DNA from 3 places in the Lentzea sp. NPDC059081 genome. Region 1 is predicted to be linked to each of the others. Evidence: riboswitches for the same ligand, from Rfam matches in the RefSeq annotation. Region 1 holds a riboswitch; each other region holds the start of a gene.

Region 1 (6,259 bases):
ATCAGCACGGCGAACGGCACGAGGTAGTACGTCAGCGTCGACGCCGCCTCACCCGGTGAGCGGCCGAAGCTGCCGCCGATCTCCGGCAGGATCGACGTCGTCACGGCGCCGCCGAACGGCCCGATCAGGGCACCGGCGTACAACCCGGCGCGGGTCAAGCGGCCCACAGACACCTCCGCCGCTCACCCTAGTGGGGGAGCGGCGGAGATGCTTGCCTCAGCTAACTTTTTTCGGGGCCGACTTCGTCACTGGCGGGGACCGGCCGACGGCCAGCCGGGACCGCGGCCGCGCCGGCGCAGGTACCGCTCGAACTCCGCGGCGATGTCGTCCCCGGAGGCCTCGGTGATCTGCATGGCCGCGTCGCCGCGTTCCTCCAGCGCCCGCACGTAGTTGCGCACGTCCTCGTCCTCGTCGGCCATCTCGGTGACCGTGCGCTCCCACTCCTCCGCCTGCTCCGGCAGCGCGCCGAGCGGGACCTCGATGTCGAGGACCTCCTCCACCCGGTGCAGCAGCGCGAGCGTGGCCTTGGGCGACGGGGGCTGCGAGACGTAGTGCGGCACGGCGGCCCAGAACGAGATCGCCGGGACGCCCGCCTGCACGCACGCGTCCTGGAACACGCCGACGATGCCGGTCGGGCCCTCGTACTTCGAGTGCTCCAGGCCGAACTTCTCGGCGGCGTCCGGGTCGTAGGCGGTGCCGGTCACGGGCACGGGCCGGGTGTGGGGCGTGTCCATCAGCAGCGCGCCCAGCGTCACGACGGTCGTCACCCCGAGGGCGTCGATGTGGCCCAGCAGCTCGGCGGCGAACTTGCGCCACCTCATGTTCGGCTCGATGCCGTGCACGAGGATCACGTCCGCAGAGGAGCCGGGGGGCCTGCACACCGACAGCCGCGTCGTCGGCCAGTCGACCCTGCGGGTGACGCCGTCGACCATGCGGACGGTCGGGCGGGTCACCTGGAAGTCGTAGTAGTCGTCCGGGTCGATCTCGGCGAGCGGGGTGGCGTCCCAGGTGAGTTGGAGGTGCTCGATCGCGGTGCTCGCCGCGTCACCCGCGTCGTTCCAGCCTTCGAAGGCGCACACCATGATCGGGCTCGTGAGTGGCTGGCGCGGGTTCGAGGGGGTCGGGGATTCCTGGGACGGATCGTTCACGGCGCCAGACTACGGCCTCCCACGCACTACTCGTCGCAGGCTTGGCCCATGCGTGATCGCGGAGCGTCGCCGTTCCCGGACGCGCTGGTCAGCAGGCCGCCGACCACGCCGGCGACCTGGTCGGCGCGAACGCGTATCGTGAGTCCCCGGAAGTCCACGGACTGGGGACCGGCTCGTCGAAGCGCCGGCCGGGCACTGGCACAGGCGGGTCCGCGAGGACTCCGGCTGCACCCGGAAACAGTCCACCGACGCCTTCGTGGCGCACCACCCGGAGGCGAAGTACTTCGATGTCTGACTTGCAGGCCGTGCTGTGGGACATGGACGGCACGCTGCTCGACTCCGAGAAGCTGTGGGACATCCCGCTCTACGAGTACGCCGAGAAGCTCGGCGGCGTGCTGTCGCTGGAGACCCGCGAACGCATGGTGGGCAGCAACGTGCCGACGACGATGCGCCTGCTCTTCGCCGACGTGGGCATCGAGCCCACCGACGCCGACATGACCGACGGGGCCGCGTGGATCTCCCGCCGCACCGAGGAGGTCTTCCGCGCGGGCCTGCCGTGGCGTCCCGGCGCGGCCGAGGCGTTGCGCGCGGTGCGTGCCTCCGGCGTGCCGATGGCCCTGGTGACGTCGACCGAACGCTCGCTGACCGAGGTGGCGCTGGACACGATCGGGCGCGACCTGTTCGACGTGACGGTGTGCGGTGACGAGGTCGACGGGCTGAACAAGCCGCTGCCGGAGCCGTACCTGAAGGCGGCGCGGCTGCTCTCGGTCGATCCGGCCCGTTGTGTCGCCATCGAGGACTCGCCGACCGGTGTCGCGGCGGCTGTGGCGGCCGGGTGCACGGTGCTCGTGGTGCCTTGTGACGTCGAGGTGCCGACGGGGGAGCGGCGGGTGTTCCGCGACTCCCTCGCCGGCGTCGATCTCGAGGTGCTGCGCGCGCTCTAAAGCGCGGCGGCGGGTGTCTTCGTGTTGCGCGTAGCGGGGTCGACCAGCAGGCCGAACACCACGCCGATGCCCACGTAGAGCGTGGCCAGCTGCGCGAGCGAGCTGAGCCGGAACTGCCACAGCACGGCCACCGGCATGTCCGCCGGGATCGTGTCCGGCGGCGCGGGGAACGCGAGCAGCACCACCGCGACGGCCGCGACCACCGCGAGGAGCACGCCCGTGACCCGCACCGGCTGCGACTGCGCGCGCAGCTGGTCGGCGAGCCAGCTCGCGCCCCACACGATCGCCAGGCCCGCCACCACCACGCCCAGGTAGAGCGCGGTCCGGTAGTTCACCGTCTCCGGGTCGCCCACGGCCGGCGGGTTGGCCGGGTACTTGAGCCACGGCAGCAGGGCCACCGCGCCGAACACCGCGGCGCCGAAGCTGAGGCTGCGGCTGAACGGGGTGCGGTCGGTGAACCAGCGCTTCGACAGCGCGTAGGCCGTGGCGAACACCAGGCCCACGGCGATGCCGACGATCACCACGCCGAGCATGCCGCCCACGACCTGAGCGCCGCGGCTGACCAGCTCTTCCTCGCCGCCGTGGGAATGGCCGGCCTCGTCGCCGGCGGGTGCGCGAGCCTCCTCGACCGCCAGCGCGGCGCGGATGGGGATCTCGGTGACCAGGAGCTGCACGAGCGCGGAGGCGACACCGGCGATGCCGCCGGCCGCGATCCCGCGCAGTGCGATCGACTTGTACGTCGTCGTCATCTGCGTGATCAGCGGATCAGTGGCAGGGGACGCCGAGGGCGTGGCGGCCGTCGTGGAAGAACTCGTGCAGCAACTCGGAACCCGCGCCGAGCGCGAGGCCGTTCTCCTGCAGGACCAGGTAGGTGACGATCAGGCCGAGCAGTGAGACGGCGAAGGCCCATTTGGGCACGCGGACGGCGGACAGGCTTGCTGCGGGGCTCGTCATGACGGGCTCCTCCATACCTCGTGGAAGGTCAACTCTCCTTGCGGCGCCGCAGCCGGTCTCCTGACTCCCGGATCACCGCTGCCCCCGCGTCTTCCCAGTCCCGGCGGGGACCAGTGACGTGCTCGGCGAGGGCCGCTTCCCGGTCACAGTGGCGAGGACCGCGCCGGATTTCCACCGGCTTCCCGTCACTGCGGCGCGTGCACCGTAAGTTGAGCGGCCCGTTAAGCACAACCGGCCATAAGAGTTGTTGCGTTCCTCACTTCACGAGTGGACAGTCGCCACACTTCCCACCTGCGGCGACGCGGTAGTAAAGACAACAGCTCCGGCGCCGGAACGCGACCTCGCCGGGGATCGAGAAGAATTCTCCCGCCTGCTCGAACGGCGGCGCGCTCATCAGCCGCGCACCGCGCAGTTCCGCTTCCTCGGCCGTGAGCATGCGTGCGCGCACGACCATTTTCAGGGCGCCCGCGATGTTCGACATGGCATTGCCCCACAGCAACCCGCGTGCCACCGGGGCTACGTCCTGGATCGCCTCCACCACGGGGGCGAGCGCCTCCGCCGCCGGTGGGCCCAGGCGCGGCAGGTCGATGCGGACGCTCAGGCCGTTGACCGGGTCGTGGTGCCACCACAGGTTCTCCGGCCGCACGTCGATCGAGAGGTCCGCGGCCGTGAGCGGGCTGAGCAGCCGCGCGGTGTAGCTGAGGAAGAACAGGCTGGCCGCGACGCGGGGTTCGTCGGCGTCGTACCGGGTCGCGATGGCGTCGATGGTGTTCCTGAGGGCGGGACCTTCGAGCAGCGCCGTCCCCGGCAGCCACGAGTCGTCGGGCCTGCCCACGTCGAGGGCGAAGAACGGGTTGATCCCGCGCACCCGGCGCAGCGCTTCGAGGACCTCGGCGAACTCAGACACGGAAGTTCACGCTACTGGGTGTCCATGCAGGACAAATCACGTCCAGGCCGTGGGACGGATCCGACCGCGGTGTGGACGGGGGTTCGTGGGATGGGAGGATGTGGAGTCGTGAAGACCTTCGACTCCCTGTTCGCCGAACTGACCGAACGAGCCGCCACCAAGCCGGCAGGATCCGGCACCGTCGCAGCGCTCGAGGCCGGCGTCCATGCGCAGGGGAAGAAGGTCCTGGAGGAGGCGGGCGAGGTCTGGATCGCCGCCGAGTACGAGTCCGACGAGAAGCTCGCCGAAGAGATCTCGCAGCTGCTCTACCGCCTCCAGGTGATCATGCTGGGCCGTGGCCTCACCCTCGAAGACGTTTACAAGTACCTCTGAAAGAGACTTCCACATGCTGCGCGTAGCAGTCCCGAACAAGGGCGCGCTCGCCGAACGCGCCTCCGCCATGCTCACCGAGGCCGGCTACCGGCAGAGGCACGAGCCGCGCGACCTGACCGTGCTCGACCCCAACAACGACGTCGAGTTCTTCTTCCTGCGCCCCAAGGACATCGCGATCTACGTGGCGTCCGGCGACCTCGACCTCGGCATCACCGGCCGCGACCTGGCGGCCGACTCCGGCGCCGACGACAACGGCTCGTCCGTTGCCGAGCTGCTGGCCCTGGGCTTCGGTTCGTCCACCTTCCGCTACGCGGGCCCCCGCGGCACGGACTGGAAGGTCGAGGACCTGGAGGGCAAGCGCCTCGCCACGGCCTACCCGAAGCTGGTGGGCCGCGACCTGCGCGCCCGCGGCATCACCGCCCAGGTGATCCGCCTCGACGGCGCCGTCGAGATCTCGATCCAGCTCGGCGTGGCCGACCTGATCGCCGACGTGGTGGGCTCCGGCCGCACGCTGAAGCAGCACGACCTGGTGCCGTTCGGCGAGCCGATCTGCGAGTCCGAGGCAGTGCTCGTGCACCGCGCGGGGACCGAGGTGACTGCGGCGAAGAGGCAGCTGACGGCCCGCCTGCAGGGCGTGGTGTTCGCCCAGCAGTACCTGATGCTCGACTACGACTGCCCGCGCTCGATCCTGGACCAGGCCGTGGGCCTCACCCCGGGCCTCGAGTCGCCGACCGTCGCACCGCTGGCCGACGACAACTGGGTGGCCGTCCGCGCGATGGTGTCGCGCAAGGAGGCCAACCAGGTGATGGACGAGCTGGCCGCCATCGGCGCCAAGGCCGTGCTGGCGTCGGACATCAGGTTCTGCCGCCTGTGATCCTGGAGCAGGCCGTCCTGGACGTCGTGCCGGGACTCTCGGACGAGTTCGAGTGGGCGTTCGGCGAGGCGCGGTCGTTGATCAGCGCCTCGCCGGGCTTCCTCGGCCTGGAACTGCTGCGCTGCCTGGAGACGCCGTCGCGCTACCTGCTGCTGGTGCGGTGGGAGTCGCTGGAGGCGCACACGGTCGGGTTCCGGCAGGGGCCGTCGTACGAGCGGTGGTCGTCGCTGTTGCACCGGTTCTACTCGCCGTTCCCGGTGGTGGAGCACTACTCCAGCGCTCTGAGCACCTCGTCGTCCGTGGTCTGATCGAAGCTCTCGTACCACCGGCTCACCGATCCGAAGTTGCGTGGCGTGAGGACGGCTATCACCGGTGAGGTGAAGGTCGTGAGCGATTCCCTTGCGGCTACCGGAACCGCGAGGGTCGTGCTTCGCGGGTCGTGCTTGCTTATCCAGTGCAACGCGGCTTTGGCCGTGACACCCGTGGCCAGGCCGTCGTCGACGACGATGACGTCTCGGTCCCGGATGCGCAGCGGCTTTTCGTTGCGGTAGAGGGCGGTGCGCCGTTCCGCTTCTTTGCGCTCTTCGTCGCACGTGCTCGCCAGTTGTTCTTCGGTGAGGTTGAACGCTCTCAGGACCCTGTGGTCGTAGATGGGTTCGCTGTCGGCCGTGACCGCGCCCACGCCGTACTCCGGTTTGCCCGGTGCGCCGATCTTGCGTGCCACGACCACGTCCAGTTGGGCGTTGAGGGCGGTCGCCACTTCTCTCGCGACTGGGACGCCGCCTCTTGGCAGGCCCAGGATCAGCGGGTCGTGCCAGGGGTGGGTGGCGAGTCGCGCTGCCAGGGCGCGGCCCGCTTCCTGCCGGTTCGCGAACCTCTTCACAGTCCCGGTGACGCTACGCGTCTCCTGCCCGTGCGGCGAGCGCGGAATGCTTGGCACACCTGGAATACCTGCCCCGGTCGAGTGAATCTTGCTGCCTTGGTTGCGGTAGTTCGACCTTGCGCGCCCCTCAGCGTCATGACACGACGCAAAGGCGGCCGGCCCGGTCGCGGCGAGGCA
Region 2 (6,259 bases), on a different contig from region 1:
TTCGGACGCGGTGAGCTCGGCGACACCCGTGACCCCGTGGAGCTCGTGCCGGGCGACGTCATGACGCTCGACGAGACCACGACCGGCCTGCGCAAGCTCTCGAACGCCTGCCAGGAGGCGAGCTCGGGGCTGTCCACACTGGACGTGGGGCACTGGACGGGCGAGGCGGCGGAGAGGTTCCAGCGGTACTTCTCCCAGGAGATGCCGAAGTGGCGGGACGCGGCCGAGGCGTTCGGGCCCGTCGTCGAGGCGCTGACGACCTACCGCGGCGCGGTCGAGCGCGCACAACGCGCGGCCGTCGAAGCGATCCGGCTGCACGACGAGGCCGAGGCGGAGACGAAGGCGGCCGAGGACGAACGTGACGCTGCGGAGTCCCAGCACCGCAAGGCTTCCGCCGCTGCCGAAGCGGGTGGCCCGGTGCCGGTGCCGCTCGCGCCGTTCGTCGATCCCGGCAAGGCCAAGCGCGAGGCGGCGCGGCGGATGCTCGCCGACGCGCGCAGGACGCTGAAGGCCGCGGCGGCCGAGACCGCGGCGATCGTCACGAAGGCGAAGGACAGGGCGCCGGAGGAACCGGGGTTCCTGTCGAAGTTCGCCGCCTCGATCGAGGACAGCTTCGAGCAGACCGTCACTCAGGTGTCGTCGTTCCACTCCGGCATGGCCGAGTCGGGCCTGAACCTGCTCGAGATGGTCAGGGCCGGCAACCCGCTCGACCCGTACAACGTCGCCCACCCCGGCGAGTACGCGGAGCACCTGGTGAAGCAGGCGTCCGGCATGGTGCACCTGGCCACGCATCCGGCCGAGGCCGTGCGAGGGCTCCTGAACTTCGAGGAGTGGAAGAAGGACCCGTTCTCGGCACTCGGCAGGCTCACCGGTGACGCGGCCATCGCCGTCGCGACGGACGGTGCGGGTCTGGTCGGCGCGGCCGAGAAAGCGGTGCTGCGCGAAGCGACCGAACAGGCTGCCACGCAGGTCGCGAAGCACGTCGACGACGGACTGCCGCCGTGGCACCGTCCCGGCTACGAGCCGCCGGCGCACACGCAGGACTACCACCCGCACCACGGCGACGAACCGTTCGGTCCACAGAAGACGGACGAGCCCGCGCCGCACGACCGCGAGCCCGACCCTCCTGCGGAGGAACCGAGGCACGAGCCGGACGAGCAGCCCCGCGTCCGGGAGCCGGAGCACCTGCCGGAACCCGACAAGAGCCAGTACTTCCAGCTCCAGCGGTCCGTCGCGGAGATGCAGGACTCGTTGCCGCAGCTCTCGCTCGCCGAGCGCACCGCGACCGAACAGCGCATGGCCCAGCAGCGGCAGATGATGCGCGACATCCTGGACAAGCACGCCTAGAGGAGCGTCGAGACAGTGCAGACCCAGTCGGAAGAGATGCCGGAGTGGACGCGCGGTGGTGAGTTCCCCCCGGTGTCGCGCCAGGTTCCGCTGTACGGCGAGGATCCCGCGTCGGGCAGGGAACAGGTGTGGGTCGGACGCGTCGTCTGGCAGGCGCGGACGATGCAGGAGATCACGATGGCGCTCTACGGCCCGTTCGGCCGCAGGACGTCCACCGGTGACTCCGTCTTCAACGCCCTGTGGAAGATCCGCAACGAGCTGGAGGACCTGGAGCAGTTCGCGCCGCCGCTGTGGAAGGTGCTCGTGAAGGGCGCCCGGCGGGACGTGTGGCACGTCGGGCACCAGGTGTCGATCTTCCCCGGCGACCGCGCGGAGGTCCTCGTGCCCGGCGAGAAGGTGACGGAGACCGTCGACGTGCTCGCGGTGCTGGAGCCGCACGACACCCCGAAGTGGGGGCTGGTCGAGCAGCAGATGGCGAACTGCGCGGCGTACTTCGACCGGTTCGCGCCGGGTTCCTAGAGCGTCGCGGGCAGGTCGAACGCCGCGAACACCGCCGGGTCCTGGAAGACGAAGGTGTGGGCGATCAGCCCGTCCACGACGGAGAACACCTGCAGCGTGTGCAACCGGCCGTCGCCCGTGTAGGCGGCGACGGCCGGTTGTCCGTTGGCGGCGGTCGGAGTCATGCGCCAGCCGACGCCGCGCCGTGCGAACACGTGGCGGATGAACGCCGCGTAGTCGTCGCGCCCGAGGAACCACAACGGGACCGGCGGCATCTCCAGGACCGCGTCCTCGGTGAGCAACGCGACGAGCGCCTCGACGTCGGCGGCTTCGAAGGCCCGCACGTAGGCCTCGACCGTGCGGGCGGCGGCGGGATCACCGGCGGGCGCGACTCCGGCCAAGCCCGCCCGCGCCCGTTGCAGGGCGCTGGTGACCGACGCGACGGTGGTGCCGAGCTGCACCGCCACCTCGGCGGCGCTGAACTCCAGCACCTCGCGCAGCACCCAGACGGCGCGCTGGCGGGCGGGCAACGTCTGCATCGCCGCGACCAGCGCGAGCCGCAGGCTGTCCCGCCGCACCGCCAGCTCCGCGGGATCGGCCGACTCGTCGGGGAACGGCTGGAGCCACGGCACCTCGAAGGCGGGCACGAGCGCGGCCTCCGGATCGGTGCCCGGCGCGCCCAGCCCGGACGGCAGCGGCCGGCGCGCCTTGCCCTCCAGCGCCGTCAGGCAGACGTTCGTCGCGATGCGGTACAGCCACGTGCGGACCGAGGCCTTGCGCTCGTCGTAGCGCTCGCGGGCGTTCCACGCGCGGAGCAGCGTGTCCTGCACCAGGTCCTCGGCCTCGTGGACCGATCCGAGCATGCGGTAGCAGTACGCCAGCAGCTCGCGGCGGTGCTGCTCCAGACGCGTCTCGAAACCGGTGCTCGTCATCGCGATGAGTATCACCGCCGTCGCCGGTACGTACTGGCATGAGCGATCTGATTGTCACCGAGTTCGTCACACTGGACGACGTCGTCGAGGACCCCGACGGACGGGCCGGCACCCCCGGCGGAGGCTGGGCGTTCCGGCACGGGGAGAAGGCGGTGGCGGGCGACAAGTTCGACCTCGGCCCGCTGTTCGAGACCGGCGTCATGCTCTTCGGGCGCACGACCTGGGAGCACTTCTCGAAGCTGTGGCCCAGCCGCACCGGCCCGTTCGCCGACCGGATGAACGCCATCCCCAAGGTTGTCGTGTCCAAGTCCCTGACCAGCGCGGACGCGTGGCAGAACTCATCCGTGACGGACGATCTCGTGTCGACCGTGCGCGCGCTGAAGGCACGTCAGGACATCGTCGTCGTGGGCAGCATCAGCGTTGTGCGCGCGTTGGCCGAACACGGTCTCGTCGACGAGTACCGGCTGATGGTGTTCCCGACGGTCCTGGGTGCCGGCGAGCGGCTTTTCACCGTTCCGGGAGAGCTGCGTCTCACGTCCGTGGAGCAGAAGGGGAGTGGTGCGCTCATGCGGTACCGGACGGACACGTGATCGTGTCGGGTTAGAGTGCAGATGTCGCGTGTGGGGGAAGTCCGGTCGAAGTCCGGCGCTGACCCGCAACGGTAGGCCCCTCCCCGGGGGCAAGCCCGAATACCCGCACACGGCATGCACAGCTACTCCGACTCCTGCCGTGGACTGCGGGAAGGGACCCAGTGATCTCCAAGATCAGCGCGCTCGTCGGCGTGCTCGTCGTCAGCATCGTGGCGGGCGTGGCGCTCGGTCCCGTCTCCGTGCCGTTCGACGTCACCCTCGACCTGCTGTGGGCCGCGCTCACCGGCGGCACGATCCCCGCCGACCTCGCCGGCCAGTACCACATCGTCTGGGACATCCGGCTGCCCCGCGTGCTGCTGGCCGCGGTCGTGGGCGCCGGTCTCAGCGTGGTCGGCGTGGCGATCCAGGCCATGGTCCGCAACGCCCTCGCGGACCCGTACGTGCTCGGCATCTCGTCGGGCGCGAGCGTGGGGGCGACGGCCGTGGCGACGCTCGGGGTGTTGCAGGGCCTCGGTGTCTACGCGCTGTCCACGGGCGCGTTCCTGACGGGTCTCGGCGCCACGGCGCTGGTCTACCTCACCGCGCGCACGAGCCGAGGGCTCACACCGCTGCGGCTGGTGCTGACCGGAACCGCGCTGGCGTACGGGTTCTCCGCGGTGGCGATGCTGCTCGTGTTCCAGGCGCCGCACGGCGAGGCGGCCCGCAGCGCCATGTTCTGGCTGCTGGGCAGTCTCGGCGGGGCGAACTGGCAGTCGTTGCCGATCGCTTTGACCGTGACGGTCCTCGGGATCGTGTACCTGATGACCAAGGCGCGGCAGCTCAACGCGCTGGCGATGGGGGACGAGACCGCGACCACGCTCGGCGTCGCGGTCACCCGGTTCCGCACGCACCTGTTCATCGTCACCGCGGGCATCACCGGCGTGCTGGTCGCGGTGAGCGGTGCCGTCGGGTTCGTCGGACTGATGCTGCCGCACCTCACGCGGATGGTCGTCGGTGCGGACCACCGGCGCGTGCTGCCCCTCGCCCCGCTGGCCGGGGCGTCGTTCCTCGTCTGGGTCGACGTCGCCGCCCGCATGCTGGCCGCGCCGGAAGAGCTGCCGCTCGGCGTCATCACCGCCGCGATCGGCGTGCCGTGCTTCATCTTCCTCATGCGTCGCAGGACCTACGTCTTCGGAGGCCGCTGATGCGCGTCGACGTCCAGCAGCTCACCGTCGACGGCATCATCGAGGACATCACGCTGTCCGCCGACGACGAGGTGGTCGGCATCGTCGGCCCGAACGGCAGCGGCAAGTCCACGACCCTGCGCTGCGTCTACCGCGCCCTGAAGCCGGACGCGGGCGCCGTGCTGATCGACGGCCGCAACGTCCACAAGCGACACGACCTGGCCCGCGAGCTGTCCGCGCTGACCCAGGAGTCGCAGGTCGAGTTCGACTTCACGGTCGCCGAGGTCGTGGAGATGGGCCGCCTGCCGCACGACCGCTCCCCGGCTCACGACCGAGAGGTGGTCGAGGCCGCACTGGCCACAGTGGACGTCTCCCACCTCGCCTCCCGCAGCTTCCTCAGCCTCTCCGGCGGCGAACGCCAGCGCGTCCTCATCGCGCGGGCCATCGCCCAGGAGCCCCGCGTGCTGGTCCTCGACGAGCCGACCAACCACCTCGACATCCGCCACCAGCTGGACGTGCTGTCCCTGACCCGCGGCCTAGGCGTCACCGTGCTGACCGTCCTGCACGACCTGAACCTGGCCGCGTCCTACTGCGACCGCCTGCACGTGCTGGACGAGGGACGACTGGTCGCCTCCGGCACGCCTTCCGAGGTCCTCGTGCCGGAGCTGATCGCCAAGGTTTTCCACGTCACCGCGCACGTCGTCGCGCACCCCACCACAGGAGTTCCCCAGCTCCTGTTCGACCAGGAGGTCACCCCTTGAGAACCGCCCTCGCTCTGGCGTCCCTGCTCCTCGTCACGGGATGCGGTGCGACGGTCGCGCAGGACACCTCCGAGTCCGACCCCGTGACCGTCACGAACTGCGGCCAGCAGGTCACGTTCGACCGGGTGCCGTCCAAAGTGGTCACCAACGACACCGGCATCACCGAGCTGATGTTCGCGCTGGGCCTGAAGGACCGCATGGCAGGGTACGTCGTCGACAGCGGCAACACCGTCGACCTCCAGACCTCACCCTGGAAGGCGGACTTCGAGGGGTCCCGACACCTCGCCGACAAGATCTCCAAGGAGGTCGTGCAGGGAGCCGGCGCGGACCTCGTGTTCGCCGGGTGGAACTACGGGTTCAGCGAGAGCACCGGGTTCACGCCGGACGCGTTGAAGCAGCTCGGGATCGGCACCTACCAACTGACCGAGGCGTGCCGGAACGGCGTGGGGAAGCAGCGCGGGATCATGCCCGCTCTGGATGCGTTGTACACGGATCTGCGGAACCTGGGCACGATCTTCCGGGTGTCGGATCGGGCCGAGGAACTGGTGCGGTCCTACCAGCGGCGCGTCGAGGAGGCTGGTGCGCTGATGGCCGGCAAGCCTCGGCCGAAGGTGTTCCTCTACGACAGCGGGCAGGACCAGCCGTTCACGTCCGGTCGCAACGCGGCGCCGCAGGACGTCATCGGGAAGGCCGGTGGGGAGAACGTCTTCGGGGACCTCAACGACAGCTGGACCACGGTGAACTGGGAGGCCGTGGTGGAGCGGTCGCCTGATGTGGTGCTGATCGTGGATTACGCGGACGGGGAGGCGAACACTCCGGCGCAGAAGCAGGCGTTCTTGGAGGGGTTCGCGCCGTTGGCGAACTCGCCGGCGGTGAAGGGGAAGAGGTTCTTCTCGTTGCCGTATGCGGCGTTGGTGGAGGGGCCTCGGAATCCTGCTTCTGTGGAGGCGTTTGCTCGGTTCCTCGCC
Region 3 (6,259 bases), on a different contig from region 1:
TCACGCCGGTGATGTTGGCGATCGTCGCGGTCGGCGCGATGGCCATGACGTTCGAGTTCCGCATGCCGCTCCGGGCCTTGGTCCGCACGGCATCCCAAGCCAATGTGGACTCGCGGTTCACCTGGAGCTCGCCGTCGGCGCGGCTCGCGGCGAGGATCTCCAGCGAGTCGATCGGCAGGATCCCCCTGCTCCACAACGATCCGTCGAACGACTCGTACGCGCCGCGTTCCCGCGCGAGATCGGCGGACGCCTCGATGGCGTAGTAGCTGATCTCCTCCATGCTGCGGTCGGCGAACTCGACGGCCTCCTGCGACGCCATCGGCGTGCCGAGCGTGAACAACGCGTCCTGGAAGCCCATCAGCCCCAGGCCCACCGGCCGGTGCCGCAGGTTGGAGTTCTTCGCTTCCGGGATCGTGTAGTAGTTCACGTCGACGACGTTGTCGAGCATCCGCACGGCCGTCCGCACGGTCTTCTCGAGCCGCGCGTGGTCGATGCCGCCGCCGGTCACGTGCCGGGCGAGGTTGACGCTGCCCAGGTTGCACACCGCGACCTCGTCGACCGCGGTGTTGAGGGTGATCTCCGTGCACAGGTTCGACGAGTGCACGACCCCGCTGTGCTGCTGCGGCGACCGCAGGTTGCACGGGTCCTTGAACGTGATCCACGGGTGGCCGGTCTCGAACAGCATGGTCAGCATCCGCCGCCACAGGTCGACGGCGGGCAGCCGGCGGAAGACCTTGATCTCGCCGTTGTCGGCCTTCTCCTCGTAGGCCCGGTACTTCTCGGCGAACTCCGCGCCGAACGCGTCGTGCAGGTCGGGCACCTCGTCGGGGGAGAAGAGCGTCCACTGACCACCGGCGCGCACCCGGCGCAGGAACTCGTCCGGCACCCAGTTCGCGGTGTTCATGTCGTGGGTGCGGCGGCGCTCGTCGCCGGTGTTCTTGCGCAGGTCGAGGAACTCCTCGACGTCGATGTGCCAGGTCTCGAGGTAGGCGCAGACCGCGCCCTTGCGTTTTCCTCCCTGGTTGACCGCCACCGCCGTGTCGTTCGCGATCTTCAGGAACGGCACCACGCCCTGTGACTTGCCGTTGGTCCCCTTGATGTGCGCACCGATCCCGCGCACCGGCGTCCAGTCGTTCCCCAGCCCACCGGCGAACTTCGACAGCAGCGCGTTGTTGCTGATGCCGTGGAAGATCGAGGCGAGGTCGTCGTCCACGGTCGTCAGGAAGCACGACGACAGCTGCGGCCGCGTGGTGCCCGAGTTGAACAGCGTCGGCGTCGAGCACATGAAGTCGAACGACGAGAGCAGCTCGTAGAACTCGATCGCGCGGGCGTCGCGGTCGTCCTCCTGCAGCGCGAGACCCATGGCCACGCGCATGAAGAACGCCTGCGGCAGCTCGTAGCGGCGGTCGTCGTGGTGCAGGAAGTAGCGGTCGTACAGCGTCTGCATGCCCAGGAACTGGAAGTTCAGGTCACGGGACGCGTCCAGTGCCGCGCCGAGCCGGGCGAGGTCGAAGTCCGCGAGCCGGGGGTCGAGCTGGCCCAGCTCGATGCCGTGGTGGACGAACGAGGCGAAGTACGACGGGTAGCGCTCGGTCATCTCGGCGTGCGTCAGCGGCACTCCGCACGCCTCGGTGCGCAGCTTGTCCAGCAGCAGCCGGGCGCTGACGTAGGAGTAGTCCGGGTCGAGCTCGACCATCGCGCGGGCGGCCATGATCGGTGCCAGGGCCAGCTCGGCGTCGGTGATGCCGTCGTAGAGGTTCCGCTTCGTCTCGGCGAGGACCGCCTCGGCCGAGGCGTTGGGCAGGTCGGCACACGCTTCGTGGACGACCCCTGATAGTCGGTCCAGCGGTGTCGGCTGGTCGGGCACGCTCTCTCCTCGCGAGCAAGCCCGAGAGAACGCGTGCGCGCGCCGGTGGACACGCCACCGGTGCACACAGCCGCCCTCCCTCGGGGCACCGTGTAGTGCGCGCAGGCTTGCGCGCACACCAGTGGCAGGTCTTCGGACTCGTGGGCGCCGGGCACGCTCCTACCGGCCGTCGCTTCCCAGGCCTGGGCCCAGTGCTTCGTTGACGGCTTTCGTTCCCACTCACCGCTGCGGGGCAGTCCCGGACTTCCACCGGGTTCCCTCTTGCCTCACCCGCCCGTTGCTCCGGGCCGGTGAACCACCAGCGCGGCAGATACTACATGTGGTGGTGGCCGCTTGATCACCACCCAAGATGCGCGTGTCACGCGCCGGCGATCAAGGCGACTCCGAGGACCGTCATCACGGCGGCGACCACGCCGTCGAGTACCCGCCACGCGCGCGGCCTCGCGAACAGCGGGCTGAGCAGGCGGGCGCCGAACCCCAGTGCGACGAACCACAGGACGCTCGCCGTCACCGCGCCGACCCCGAAGAGCCACCGGCCGGCCGCGATCGACCCGAGCAGGAACAGCGTGTCGAGGTACACGTGCGGGTTGAGCCACGTCAGCGCGAGCGCCGTGAGCACGGGTCGTCCGGACGGTTCGCCGGAGACATCCATCGAGGACGGCCGCAGTGCCCGCCGGGCCGCCAGGAACCCGTACCCCAGCAGGAAGATCCCGCCCACGACCGCGGCGGCGGTGACCAGCGACGGCCACTTCCGCACGACCGCACCGAACCCGGCGACGCCCACCGCGACCAGGATCGCGTCCGAGACGGCGCAGACGGCGACCACCTTCGCCACGGCGTGCCGTCGAAGTCCTTGGCGCAGCACGAAAGCGTTCTGCGCGCCGATCGCGACGATCAGGGTCATCATGGTGCCGAAGCCGAGGAGGAGGTCAGTCACACCGCAGAACGGTATTGACGCGTTTTAGATGAGAACAGCTAAAGATTCTTACGTAGCATTAGCGCTCGTGATGGATCTCGACCTGGTGCGCACGCTGCTGGCCGTCGTCGACGCGGGCACGTTCGACGCGGCGGCCGCGGCGTTGCACGTCACGCCCTCCGCTGTCTCGCAACGGATCAAGGCCCTCGAACACCGCACCGGCCGGGTGCTGCTGGTGCGCGCCCGCCCGGTGCGGCTGACCCCGTCGGGCGAGGTGCTGGTCCGCTACGGTCGCCAACTGCTCGCGCTCGACCAGGACCTGGACGCGGCGCTGGGCGAGGACGCCGTCGTGCGCGTGCCGGTCGCCGTGAACGCCGACTCGCTCGCCACGTGGTTCCTGCCCGCCCTGCAACGGGTTCTGCCGGAGCTCAGGATCTCGTTCGACCTGCACCGCGAGGACCAGGACCACACGACGGCGTTGCTGCGCCAGGGACTGGTGATGGCGGCGGTGACGTCGTCGAAGGAACCGGTCGCGGGCTGCGAGGTGCGCAAGCTCGGCCACATCCGTTATGCCGCAATGGCTTCGCCGTCCTTCGTGGAACGGTACGAGAGCGGCCCGCTGAAGTCGTGGCTGCCTCAGGCGCCGGTCGTCGTGTTCGACCGCAACGACGACCTGCAGGACAGGTTCGTGCGCACGCTCACCCGCGGCCGTGGCGCGTCCGAGCACCGCCACTACGTGCCGTCGTCCGAGGTGTACGTGCGGGCGATCGTCGCGGGCCTGGGCTGGGGGATGGTGCCGCCGCAGCAGTTGCAGGACGGCCTGGTCGACCTCGCGCCGGGCCGCGTGGTGTCCGTGCCGCTGTACTGGCAGCAGTGGAAGCTCGACTCGCCGGCGCTCACCGCGGTGGCGCAAGCCGTGTCAGCAGAGGCGGCGGAAGCGCTCAAATAGGAGTTATCGTCTCCTGCCATGACCGGACGGGAGCTGGATCTCAACGGGAAGGTCGCCGTCATCTACGGCGGCGCGGGCAGCATCGGCGGTGCCATCGCCGCGGCGTTCGTCCAGGCGGGTGCCGAGGTCCACCTCGCGGGCCGGACCGAGGCGACGCTGCGCGCCAGGGCCGAGCAGCTCGGCGCGCGGTACGCCGTGGTGGACGCTCTCGACGAGCGGGCGGTGGACGAGCACGCCGCCACGTTCGACCGCCTCGACATCTCCGTCAACGTGACGACCGACAACGACGTCCAGGGCACGCCGATGGTCGAGATGAGCGTCGAGGACTACCTGAGCCCCGTCGTCTCGGCGGTCCGGTCGAAGTTCCTCACCGCCAGGGCGGCCGCACGGCACATGACCAGGCAGAAGTCGGGCGTCATCCTGTTCTTCGGTGGCACCGGCGACGCGAGCGCGCACCGGGACTGGCAGCTCGGCGGGTTGCTCGCGGCGTTCGACGCGGTCGAGTCGATGCGCCGCCAGCTCGCGGTGGAGCTCGGGCCGCACGGCGTCCGCGTGGTGACGTTGCAGACGGCGGGCGTGCCCGAGTCGGTGCCGGAGGACTTCCGCGGTCAGGTCGAACCCGACATGCTCCGGCGGTCGCCGCTGACCAGGGTCGCGACGCTGGAGGACGTGGGCAGGGCGGCGCTGTTCGCGGCGTCGGACTGGGGTCGCACGATCACGGGCGCTCAGGTCAACATCACCTGCGGCAGCGTGCTGACCTGAGCGGTTCCTGTCAGGTTCCTGAATGCAGGAACCCCGCGCGTTCACCGGGGCGTTGACCGTTATGTGCTGATTCCTCGACTAGCCGCCGCCGGCGGTTCCCTCGCCGTCGTCGCCACGGTCGCGATGGTCGGCCTGCTCGACCTGACCATCGGTCCGATGCGCCGCACGATCAGCGAGTACGCGCTGGGCGACTACCGCACGGTGTTCGACGTCGCCGTGCTGCTGCTCGCGTTCGGGTCGCTCGCGATCCTGCTGGCCCTCGTGCACAAGGGACTGGCCAGGTGGCGGTCGGCCGGCTCGGTCGCGCTGGTCCTGTGGTCGGTCGGCCTGCTGCTCGTCGTCGCGTTCCCGAAGACGAACTGGGCGATGGGCACCAACGAGCTCAGCGGCAGCATCCACCGGTTCGGCAGCATGGTCGCGTTCGTGAGCCTGCCGATCGCGATCATCCTGCTCGCGCGGCCCTGGACGCGGCACGACGTGTGGGGGCGACACGCCAGGTGGACGATGGCGTCCGGATTGGTGAGCGTTGTCGCATTCATGCCGATCTTGTACGCCATTGCGATGGGGATGACGTCCGGCGTTCGGTGGTGGCGCGTGTTCCCGTTGGGCTACATCGAGAGGATCTTGCTCGTGGCCGAGGTCGGCGCCGTGCTCGTCGTCGGGCTGTGGGCCATCGCGGCCAGTAGGGTTGCGCCATGGCGAGTTGGGGAGACCTCGCGGATTACGTCCGCGCCGAGTACGACGTCATCCACGACGAGGGCGAAGAGCTGAGGATCCTCTTCACCTTCGGGGAGGACGAGGACGAGGACGAGCGCACGCAGGTCGTGATCATCGTCAGGGAAGTGCTCGACAAGATGCACGAGTGGGTGCAGATCGCCTCTCCGTGCGGCCTCGCGTCGCAGGTGGACCTCCGCGCCGTGCTCGAGGAGGTCGGAGCCTCCACCGTCGCGTGCGGCCTCGCGATCATCGGCGAGCACGTGGTCGTGCGGCACTCGCTGCCGCTGGCCGACCTCGACATCCACGAGTTCACCGATCCGCTCCAGCTGCTCGCCGGCACGGCGGACACGCTCGAGGAGCAGTTCTGGGGAGGAGACGGCTACTGATGTTCGACCTGACCCCCGCGGCCGACCGGCTGGCAGGAGTGGTGCGCGGCGTGACGGACCGCGACCTCAAGGCGCCGACGCCCTGTCCCGAGTACGCGGTCGCCGACCTGCTCGACCACGTGCACGGCCTTGCGCTCGCGTTCACGATGGCCGCGCGCAAGACGCCGGTGACCGGCAGCGGGACGGGCGACGCGGCCCGGTTGCCGCTCGACTTCCGCGAGTCGATCCCGGCGCGGCTGACCGAGCTCGCGCAGGCGTGGCGGGCACCGGAAGCCTGGGAGGGCATGACCGCGGCGGGCGGCGTCGACCTGCCCGGCGAGGTGGCGGCGGCCGTGGCGCTGGACGAGATCGTCCTGCACGGCTGGGACCTCGCCCGCGCCACCGGCCAGGACTTCGAGGTCGAGGAGGACCTGCTCCAGGTCGTCCACGGCTTCGTGTCGTCGATCGGCCCCGACGACCGCGACGGCTCGCTCTTCGGAGCCGCGGTGGAGGTCGACTCGACCGCGCCCGTGCTCGACCGTGTCCTGGGCCTCAGTGGCCGCGACCCGAAGTGGAGCCTAGGTTAGGCTCTCCTAACGTGAGAGCGATGACGGTGCAGGTGCGGGCAGGGCTGGGCGTGGGTCGCCTGGCCGCGGCGATGGAGTCCCTGGTGGAACTGCATC

What was found. Region 1 has a riboswitch for cobalamin ahead of ACFWV3_RS41825 (CbtB-domain containing protein). Riboswitches for the same ligand answer to the same signal wherever they lie in the genome.
Region 2: another riboswitch for cobalamin. It lies ahead of ACFWV3_RS31505 (FecCD family ABC transporter permease); the one in region 1 lies ahead of ACFWV3_RS41825 (CbtB-domain containing protein).
Region 3: another riboswitch for cobalamin. It lies ahead of ACFWV3_RS16035 (ribonucleoside-diphosphate reductase subunit alpha); the one in region 1 lies ahead of ACFWV3_RS41825 (CbtB-domain containing protein).

The regions. Positions count from the first base shown of each region.
Region 1 is NZ_JBHYGW010000039.1:33,855-40,113, forward strand. Features, by position in the region: gene ACFWV3_RS41805 (MFS transporter) at 1-167, opposite strand, end outside; gene ACFWV3_RS41810 (PAC2 family protein) at 246-1,148, opposite strand; gene ACFWV3_RS41815 (HAD family hydrolase) at 1,436-2,092, shown strand; gene ACFWV3_RS41820 (CbtA family protein) at 2,089-2,841, opposite strand; gene ACFWV3_RS41825 (CbtB-domain containing protein) at 2,858-3,046, opposite strand; cobalamin riboswitch at 3,100-3,232, opposite strand; gene ACFWV3_RS41830 ((2Fe-2S)-binding protein) at 3,303-3,953, opposite strand; gene ACFWV3_RS41835 (phosphoribosyl-ATP diphosphatase) at 4,062-4,325, shown strand; gene hisG (ATP phosphoribosyltransferase) at 4,339-5,199, shown strand; gene ACFWV3_RS41845 (antibiotic biosynthesis monooxygenase) at 5,196-5,507, shown strand; gene ACFWV3_RS41850 (phosphoribosyltransferase) at 5,468-6,139, opposite strand; gene ACFWV3_RS41855 (hypothetical protein) at 6,218-6,259, shown strand, end outside.
Region 2 is NZ_JBHYGW010000018.1:66,829-73,087, reverse strand. Features, by position in the region: gene ACFWV3_RS31525 (putative T7SS-secreted protein) at 1-1,347, shown strand, start outside; gene ACFWV3_RS31520 (hypothetical protein) at 1,363-1,866, shown strand; gene ACFWV3_RS31515 (sigma-70 family RNA polymerase sigma factor) at 1,863-2,777, opposite strand; gene ACFWV3_RS31510 (dihydrofolate reductase family protein) at 2,816-3,367, shown strand; cobalamin riboswitch at 3,372-3,493, shown strand; gene ACFWV3_RS31505 (FecCD family ABC transporter permease) at 3,529-4,551, shown strand; gene ACFWV3_RS31500 (ABC transporter ATP-binding protein) at 4,551-5,291, shown strand; gene ACFWV3_RS31495 (ABC transporter substrate-binding protein) at 5,288-6,259, shown strand, end outside.
Region 3 is NZ_JBHYGW010000006.1:130,916-137,174, reverse strand. Features, by position in the region: gene ACFWV3_RS16035 (ribonucleoside-diphosphate reductase subunit alpha) at 1-1,867, opposite strand, end outside; cobalamin riboswitch at 1,973-2,182, opposite strand; gene ACFWV3_RS16030 (LysE/ArgO family amino acid transporter) at 2,226-2,774, opposite strand; gene ACFWV3_RS16025 (LysR family transcriptional regulator ArgP) at 2,875-3,732, shown strand; gene ACFWV3_RS16020 (SDR family oxidoreductase) at 3,751-4,494, shown strand; gene ACFWV3_RS16015 (DUF998 domain-containing protein) at 4,558-5,265, shown strand; gene ACFWV3_RS16010 (hypothetical protein) at 5,190-5,597, shown strand; gene ACFWV3_RS16005 (TIGR03086 family metal-binding protein) at 5,597-6,163, shown strand; gene ACFWV3_RS16000 (hypothetical protein) at 6,184-6,259, shown strand, end outside.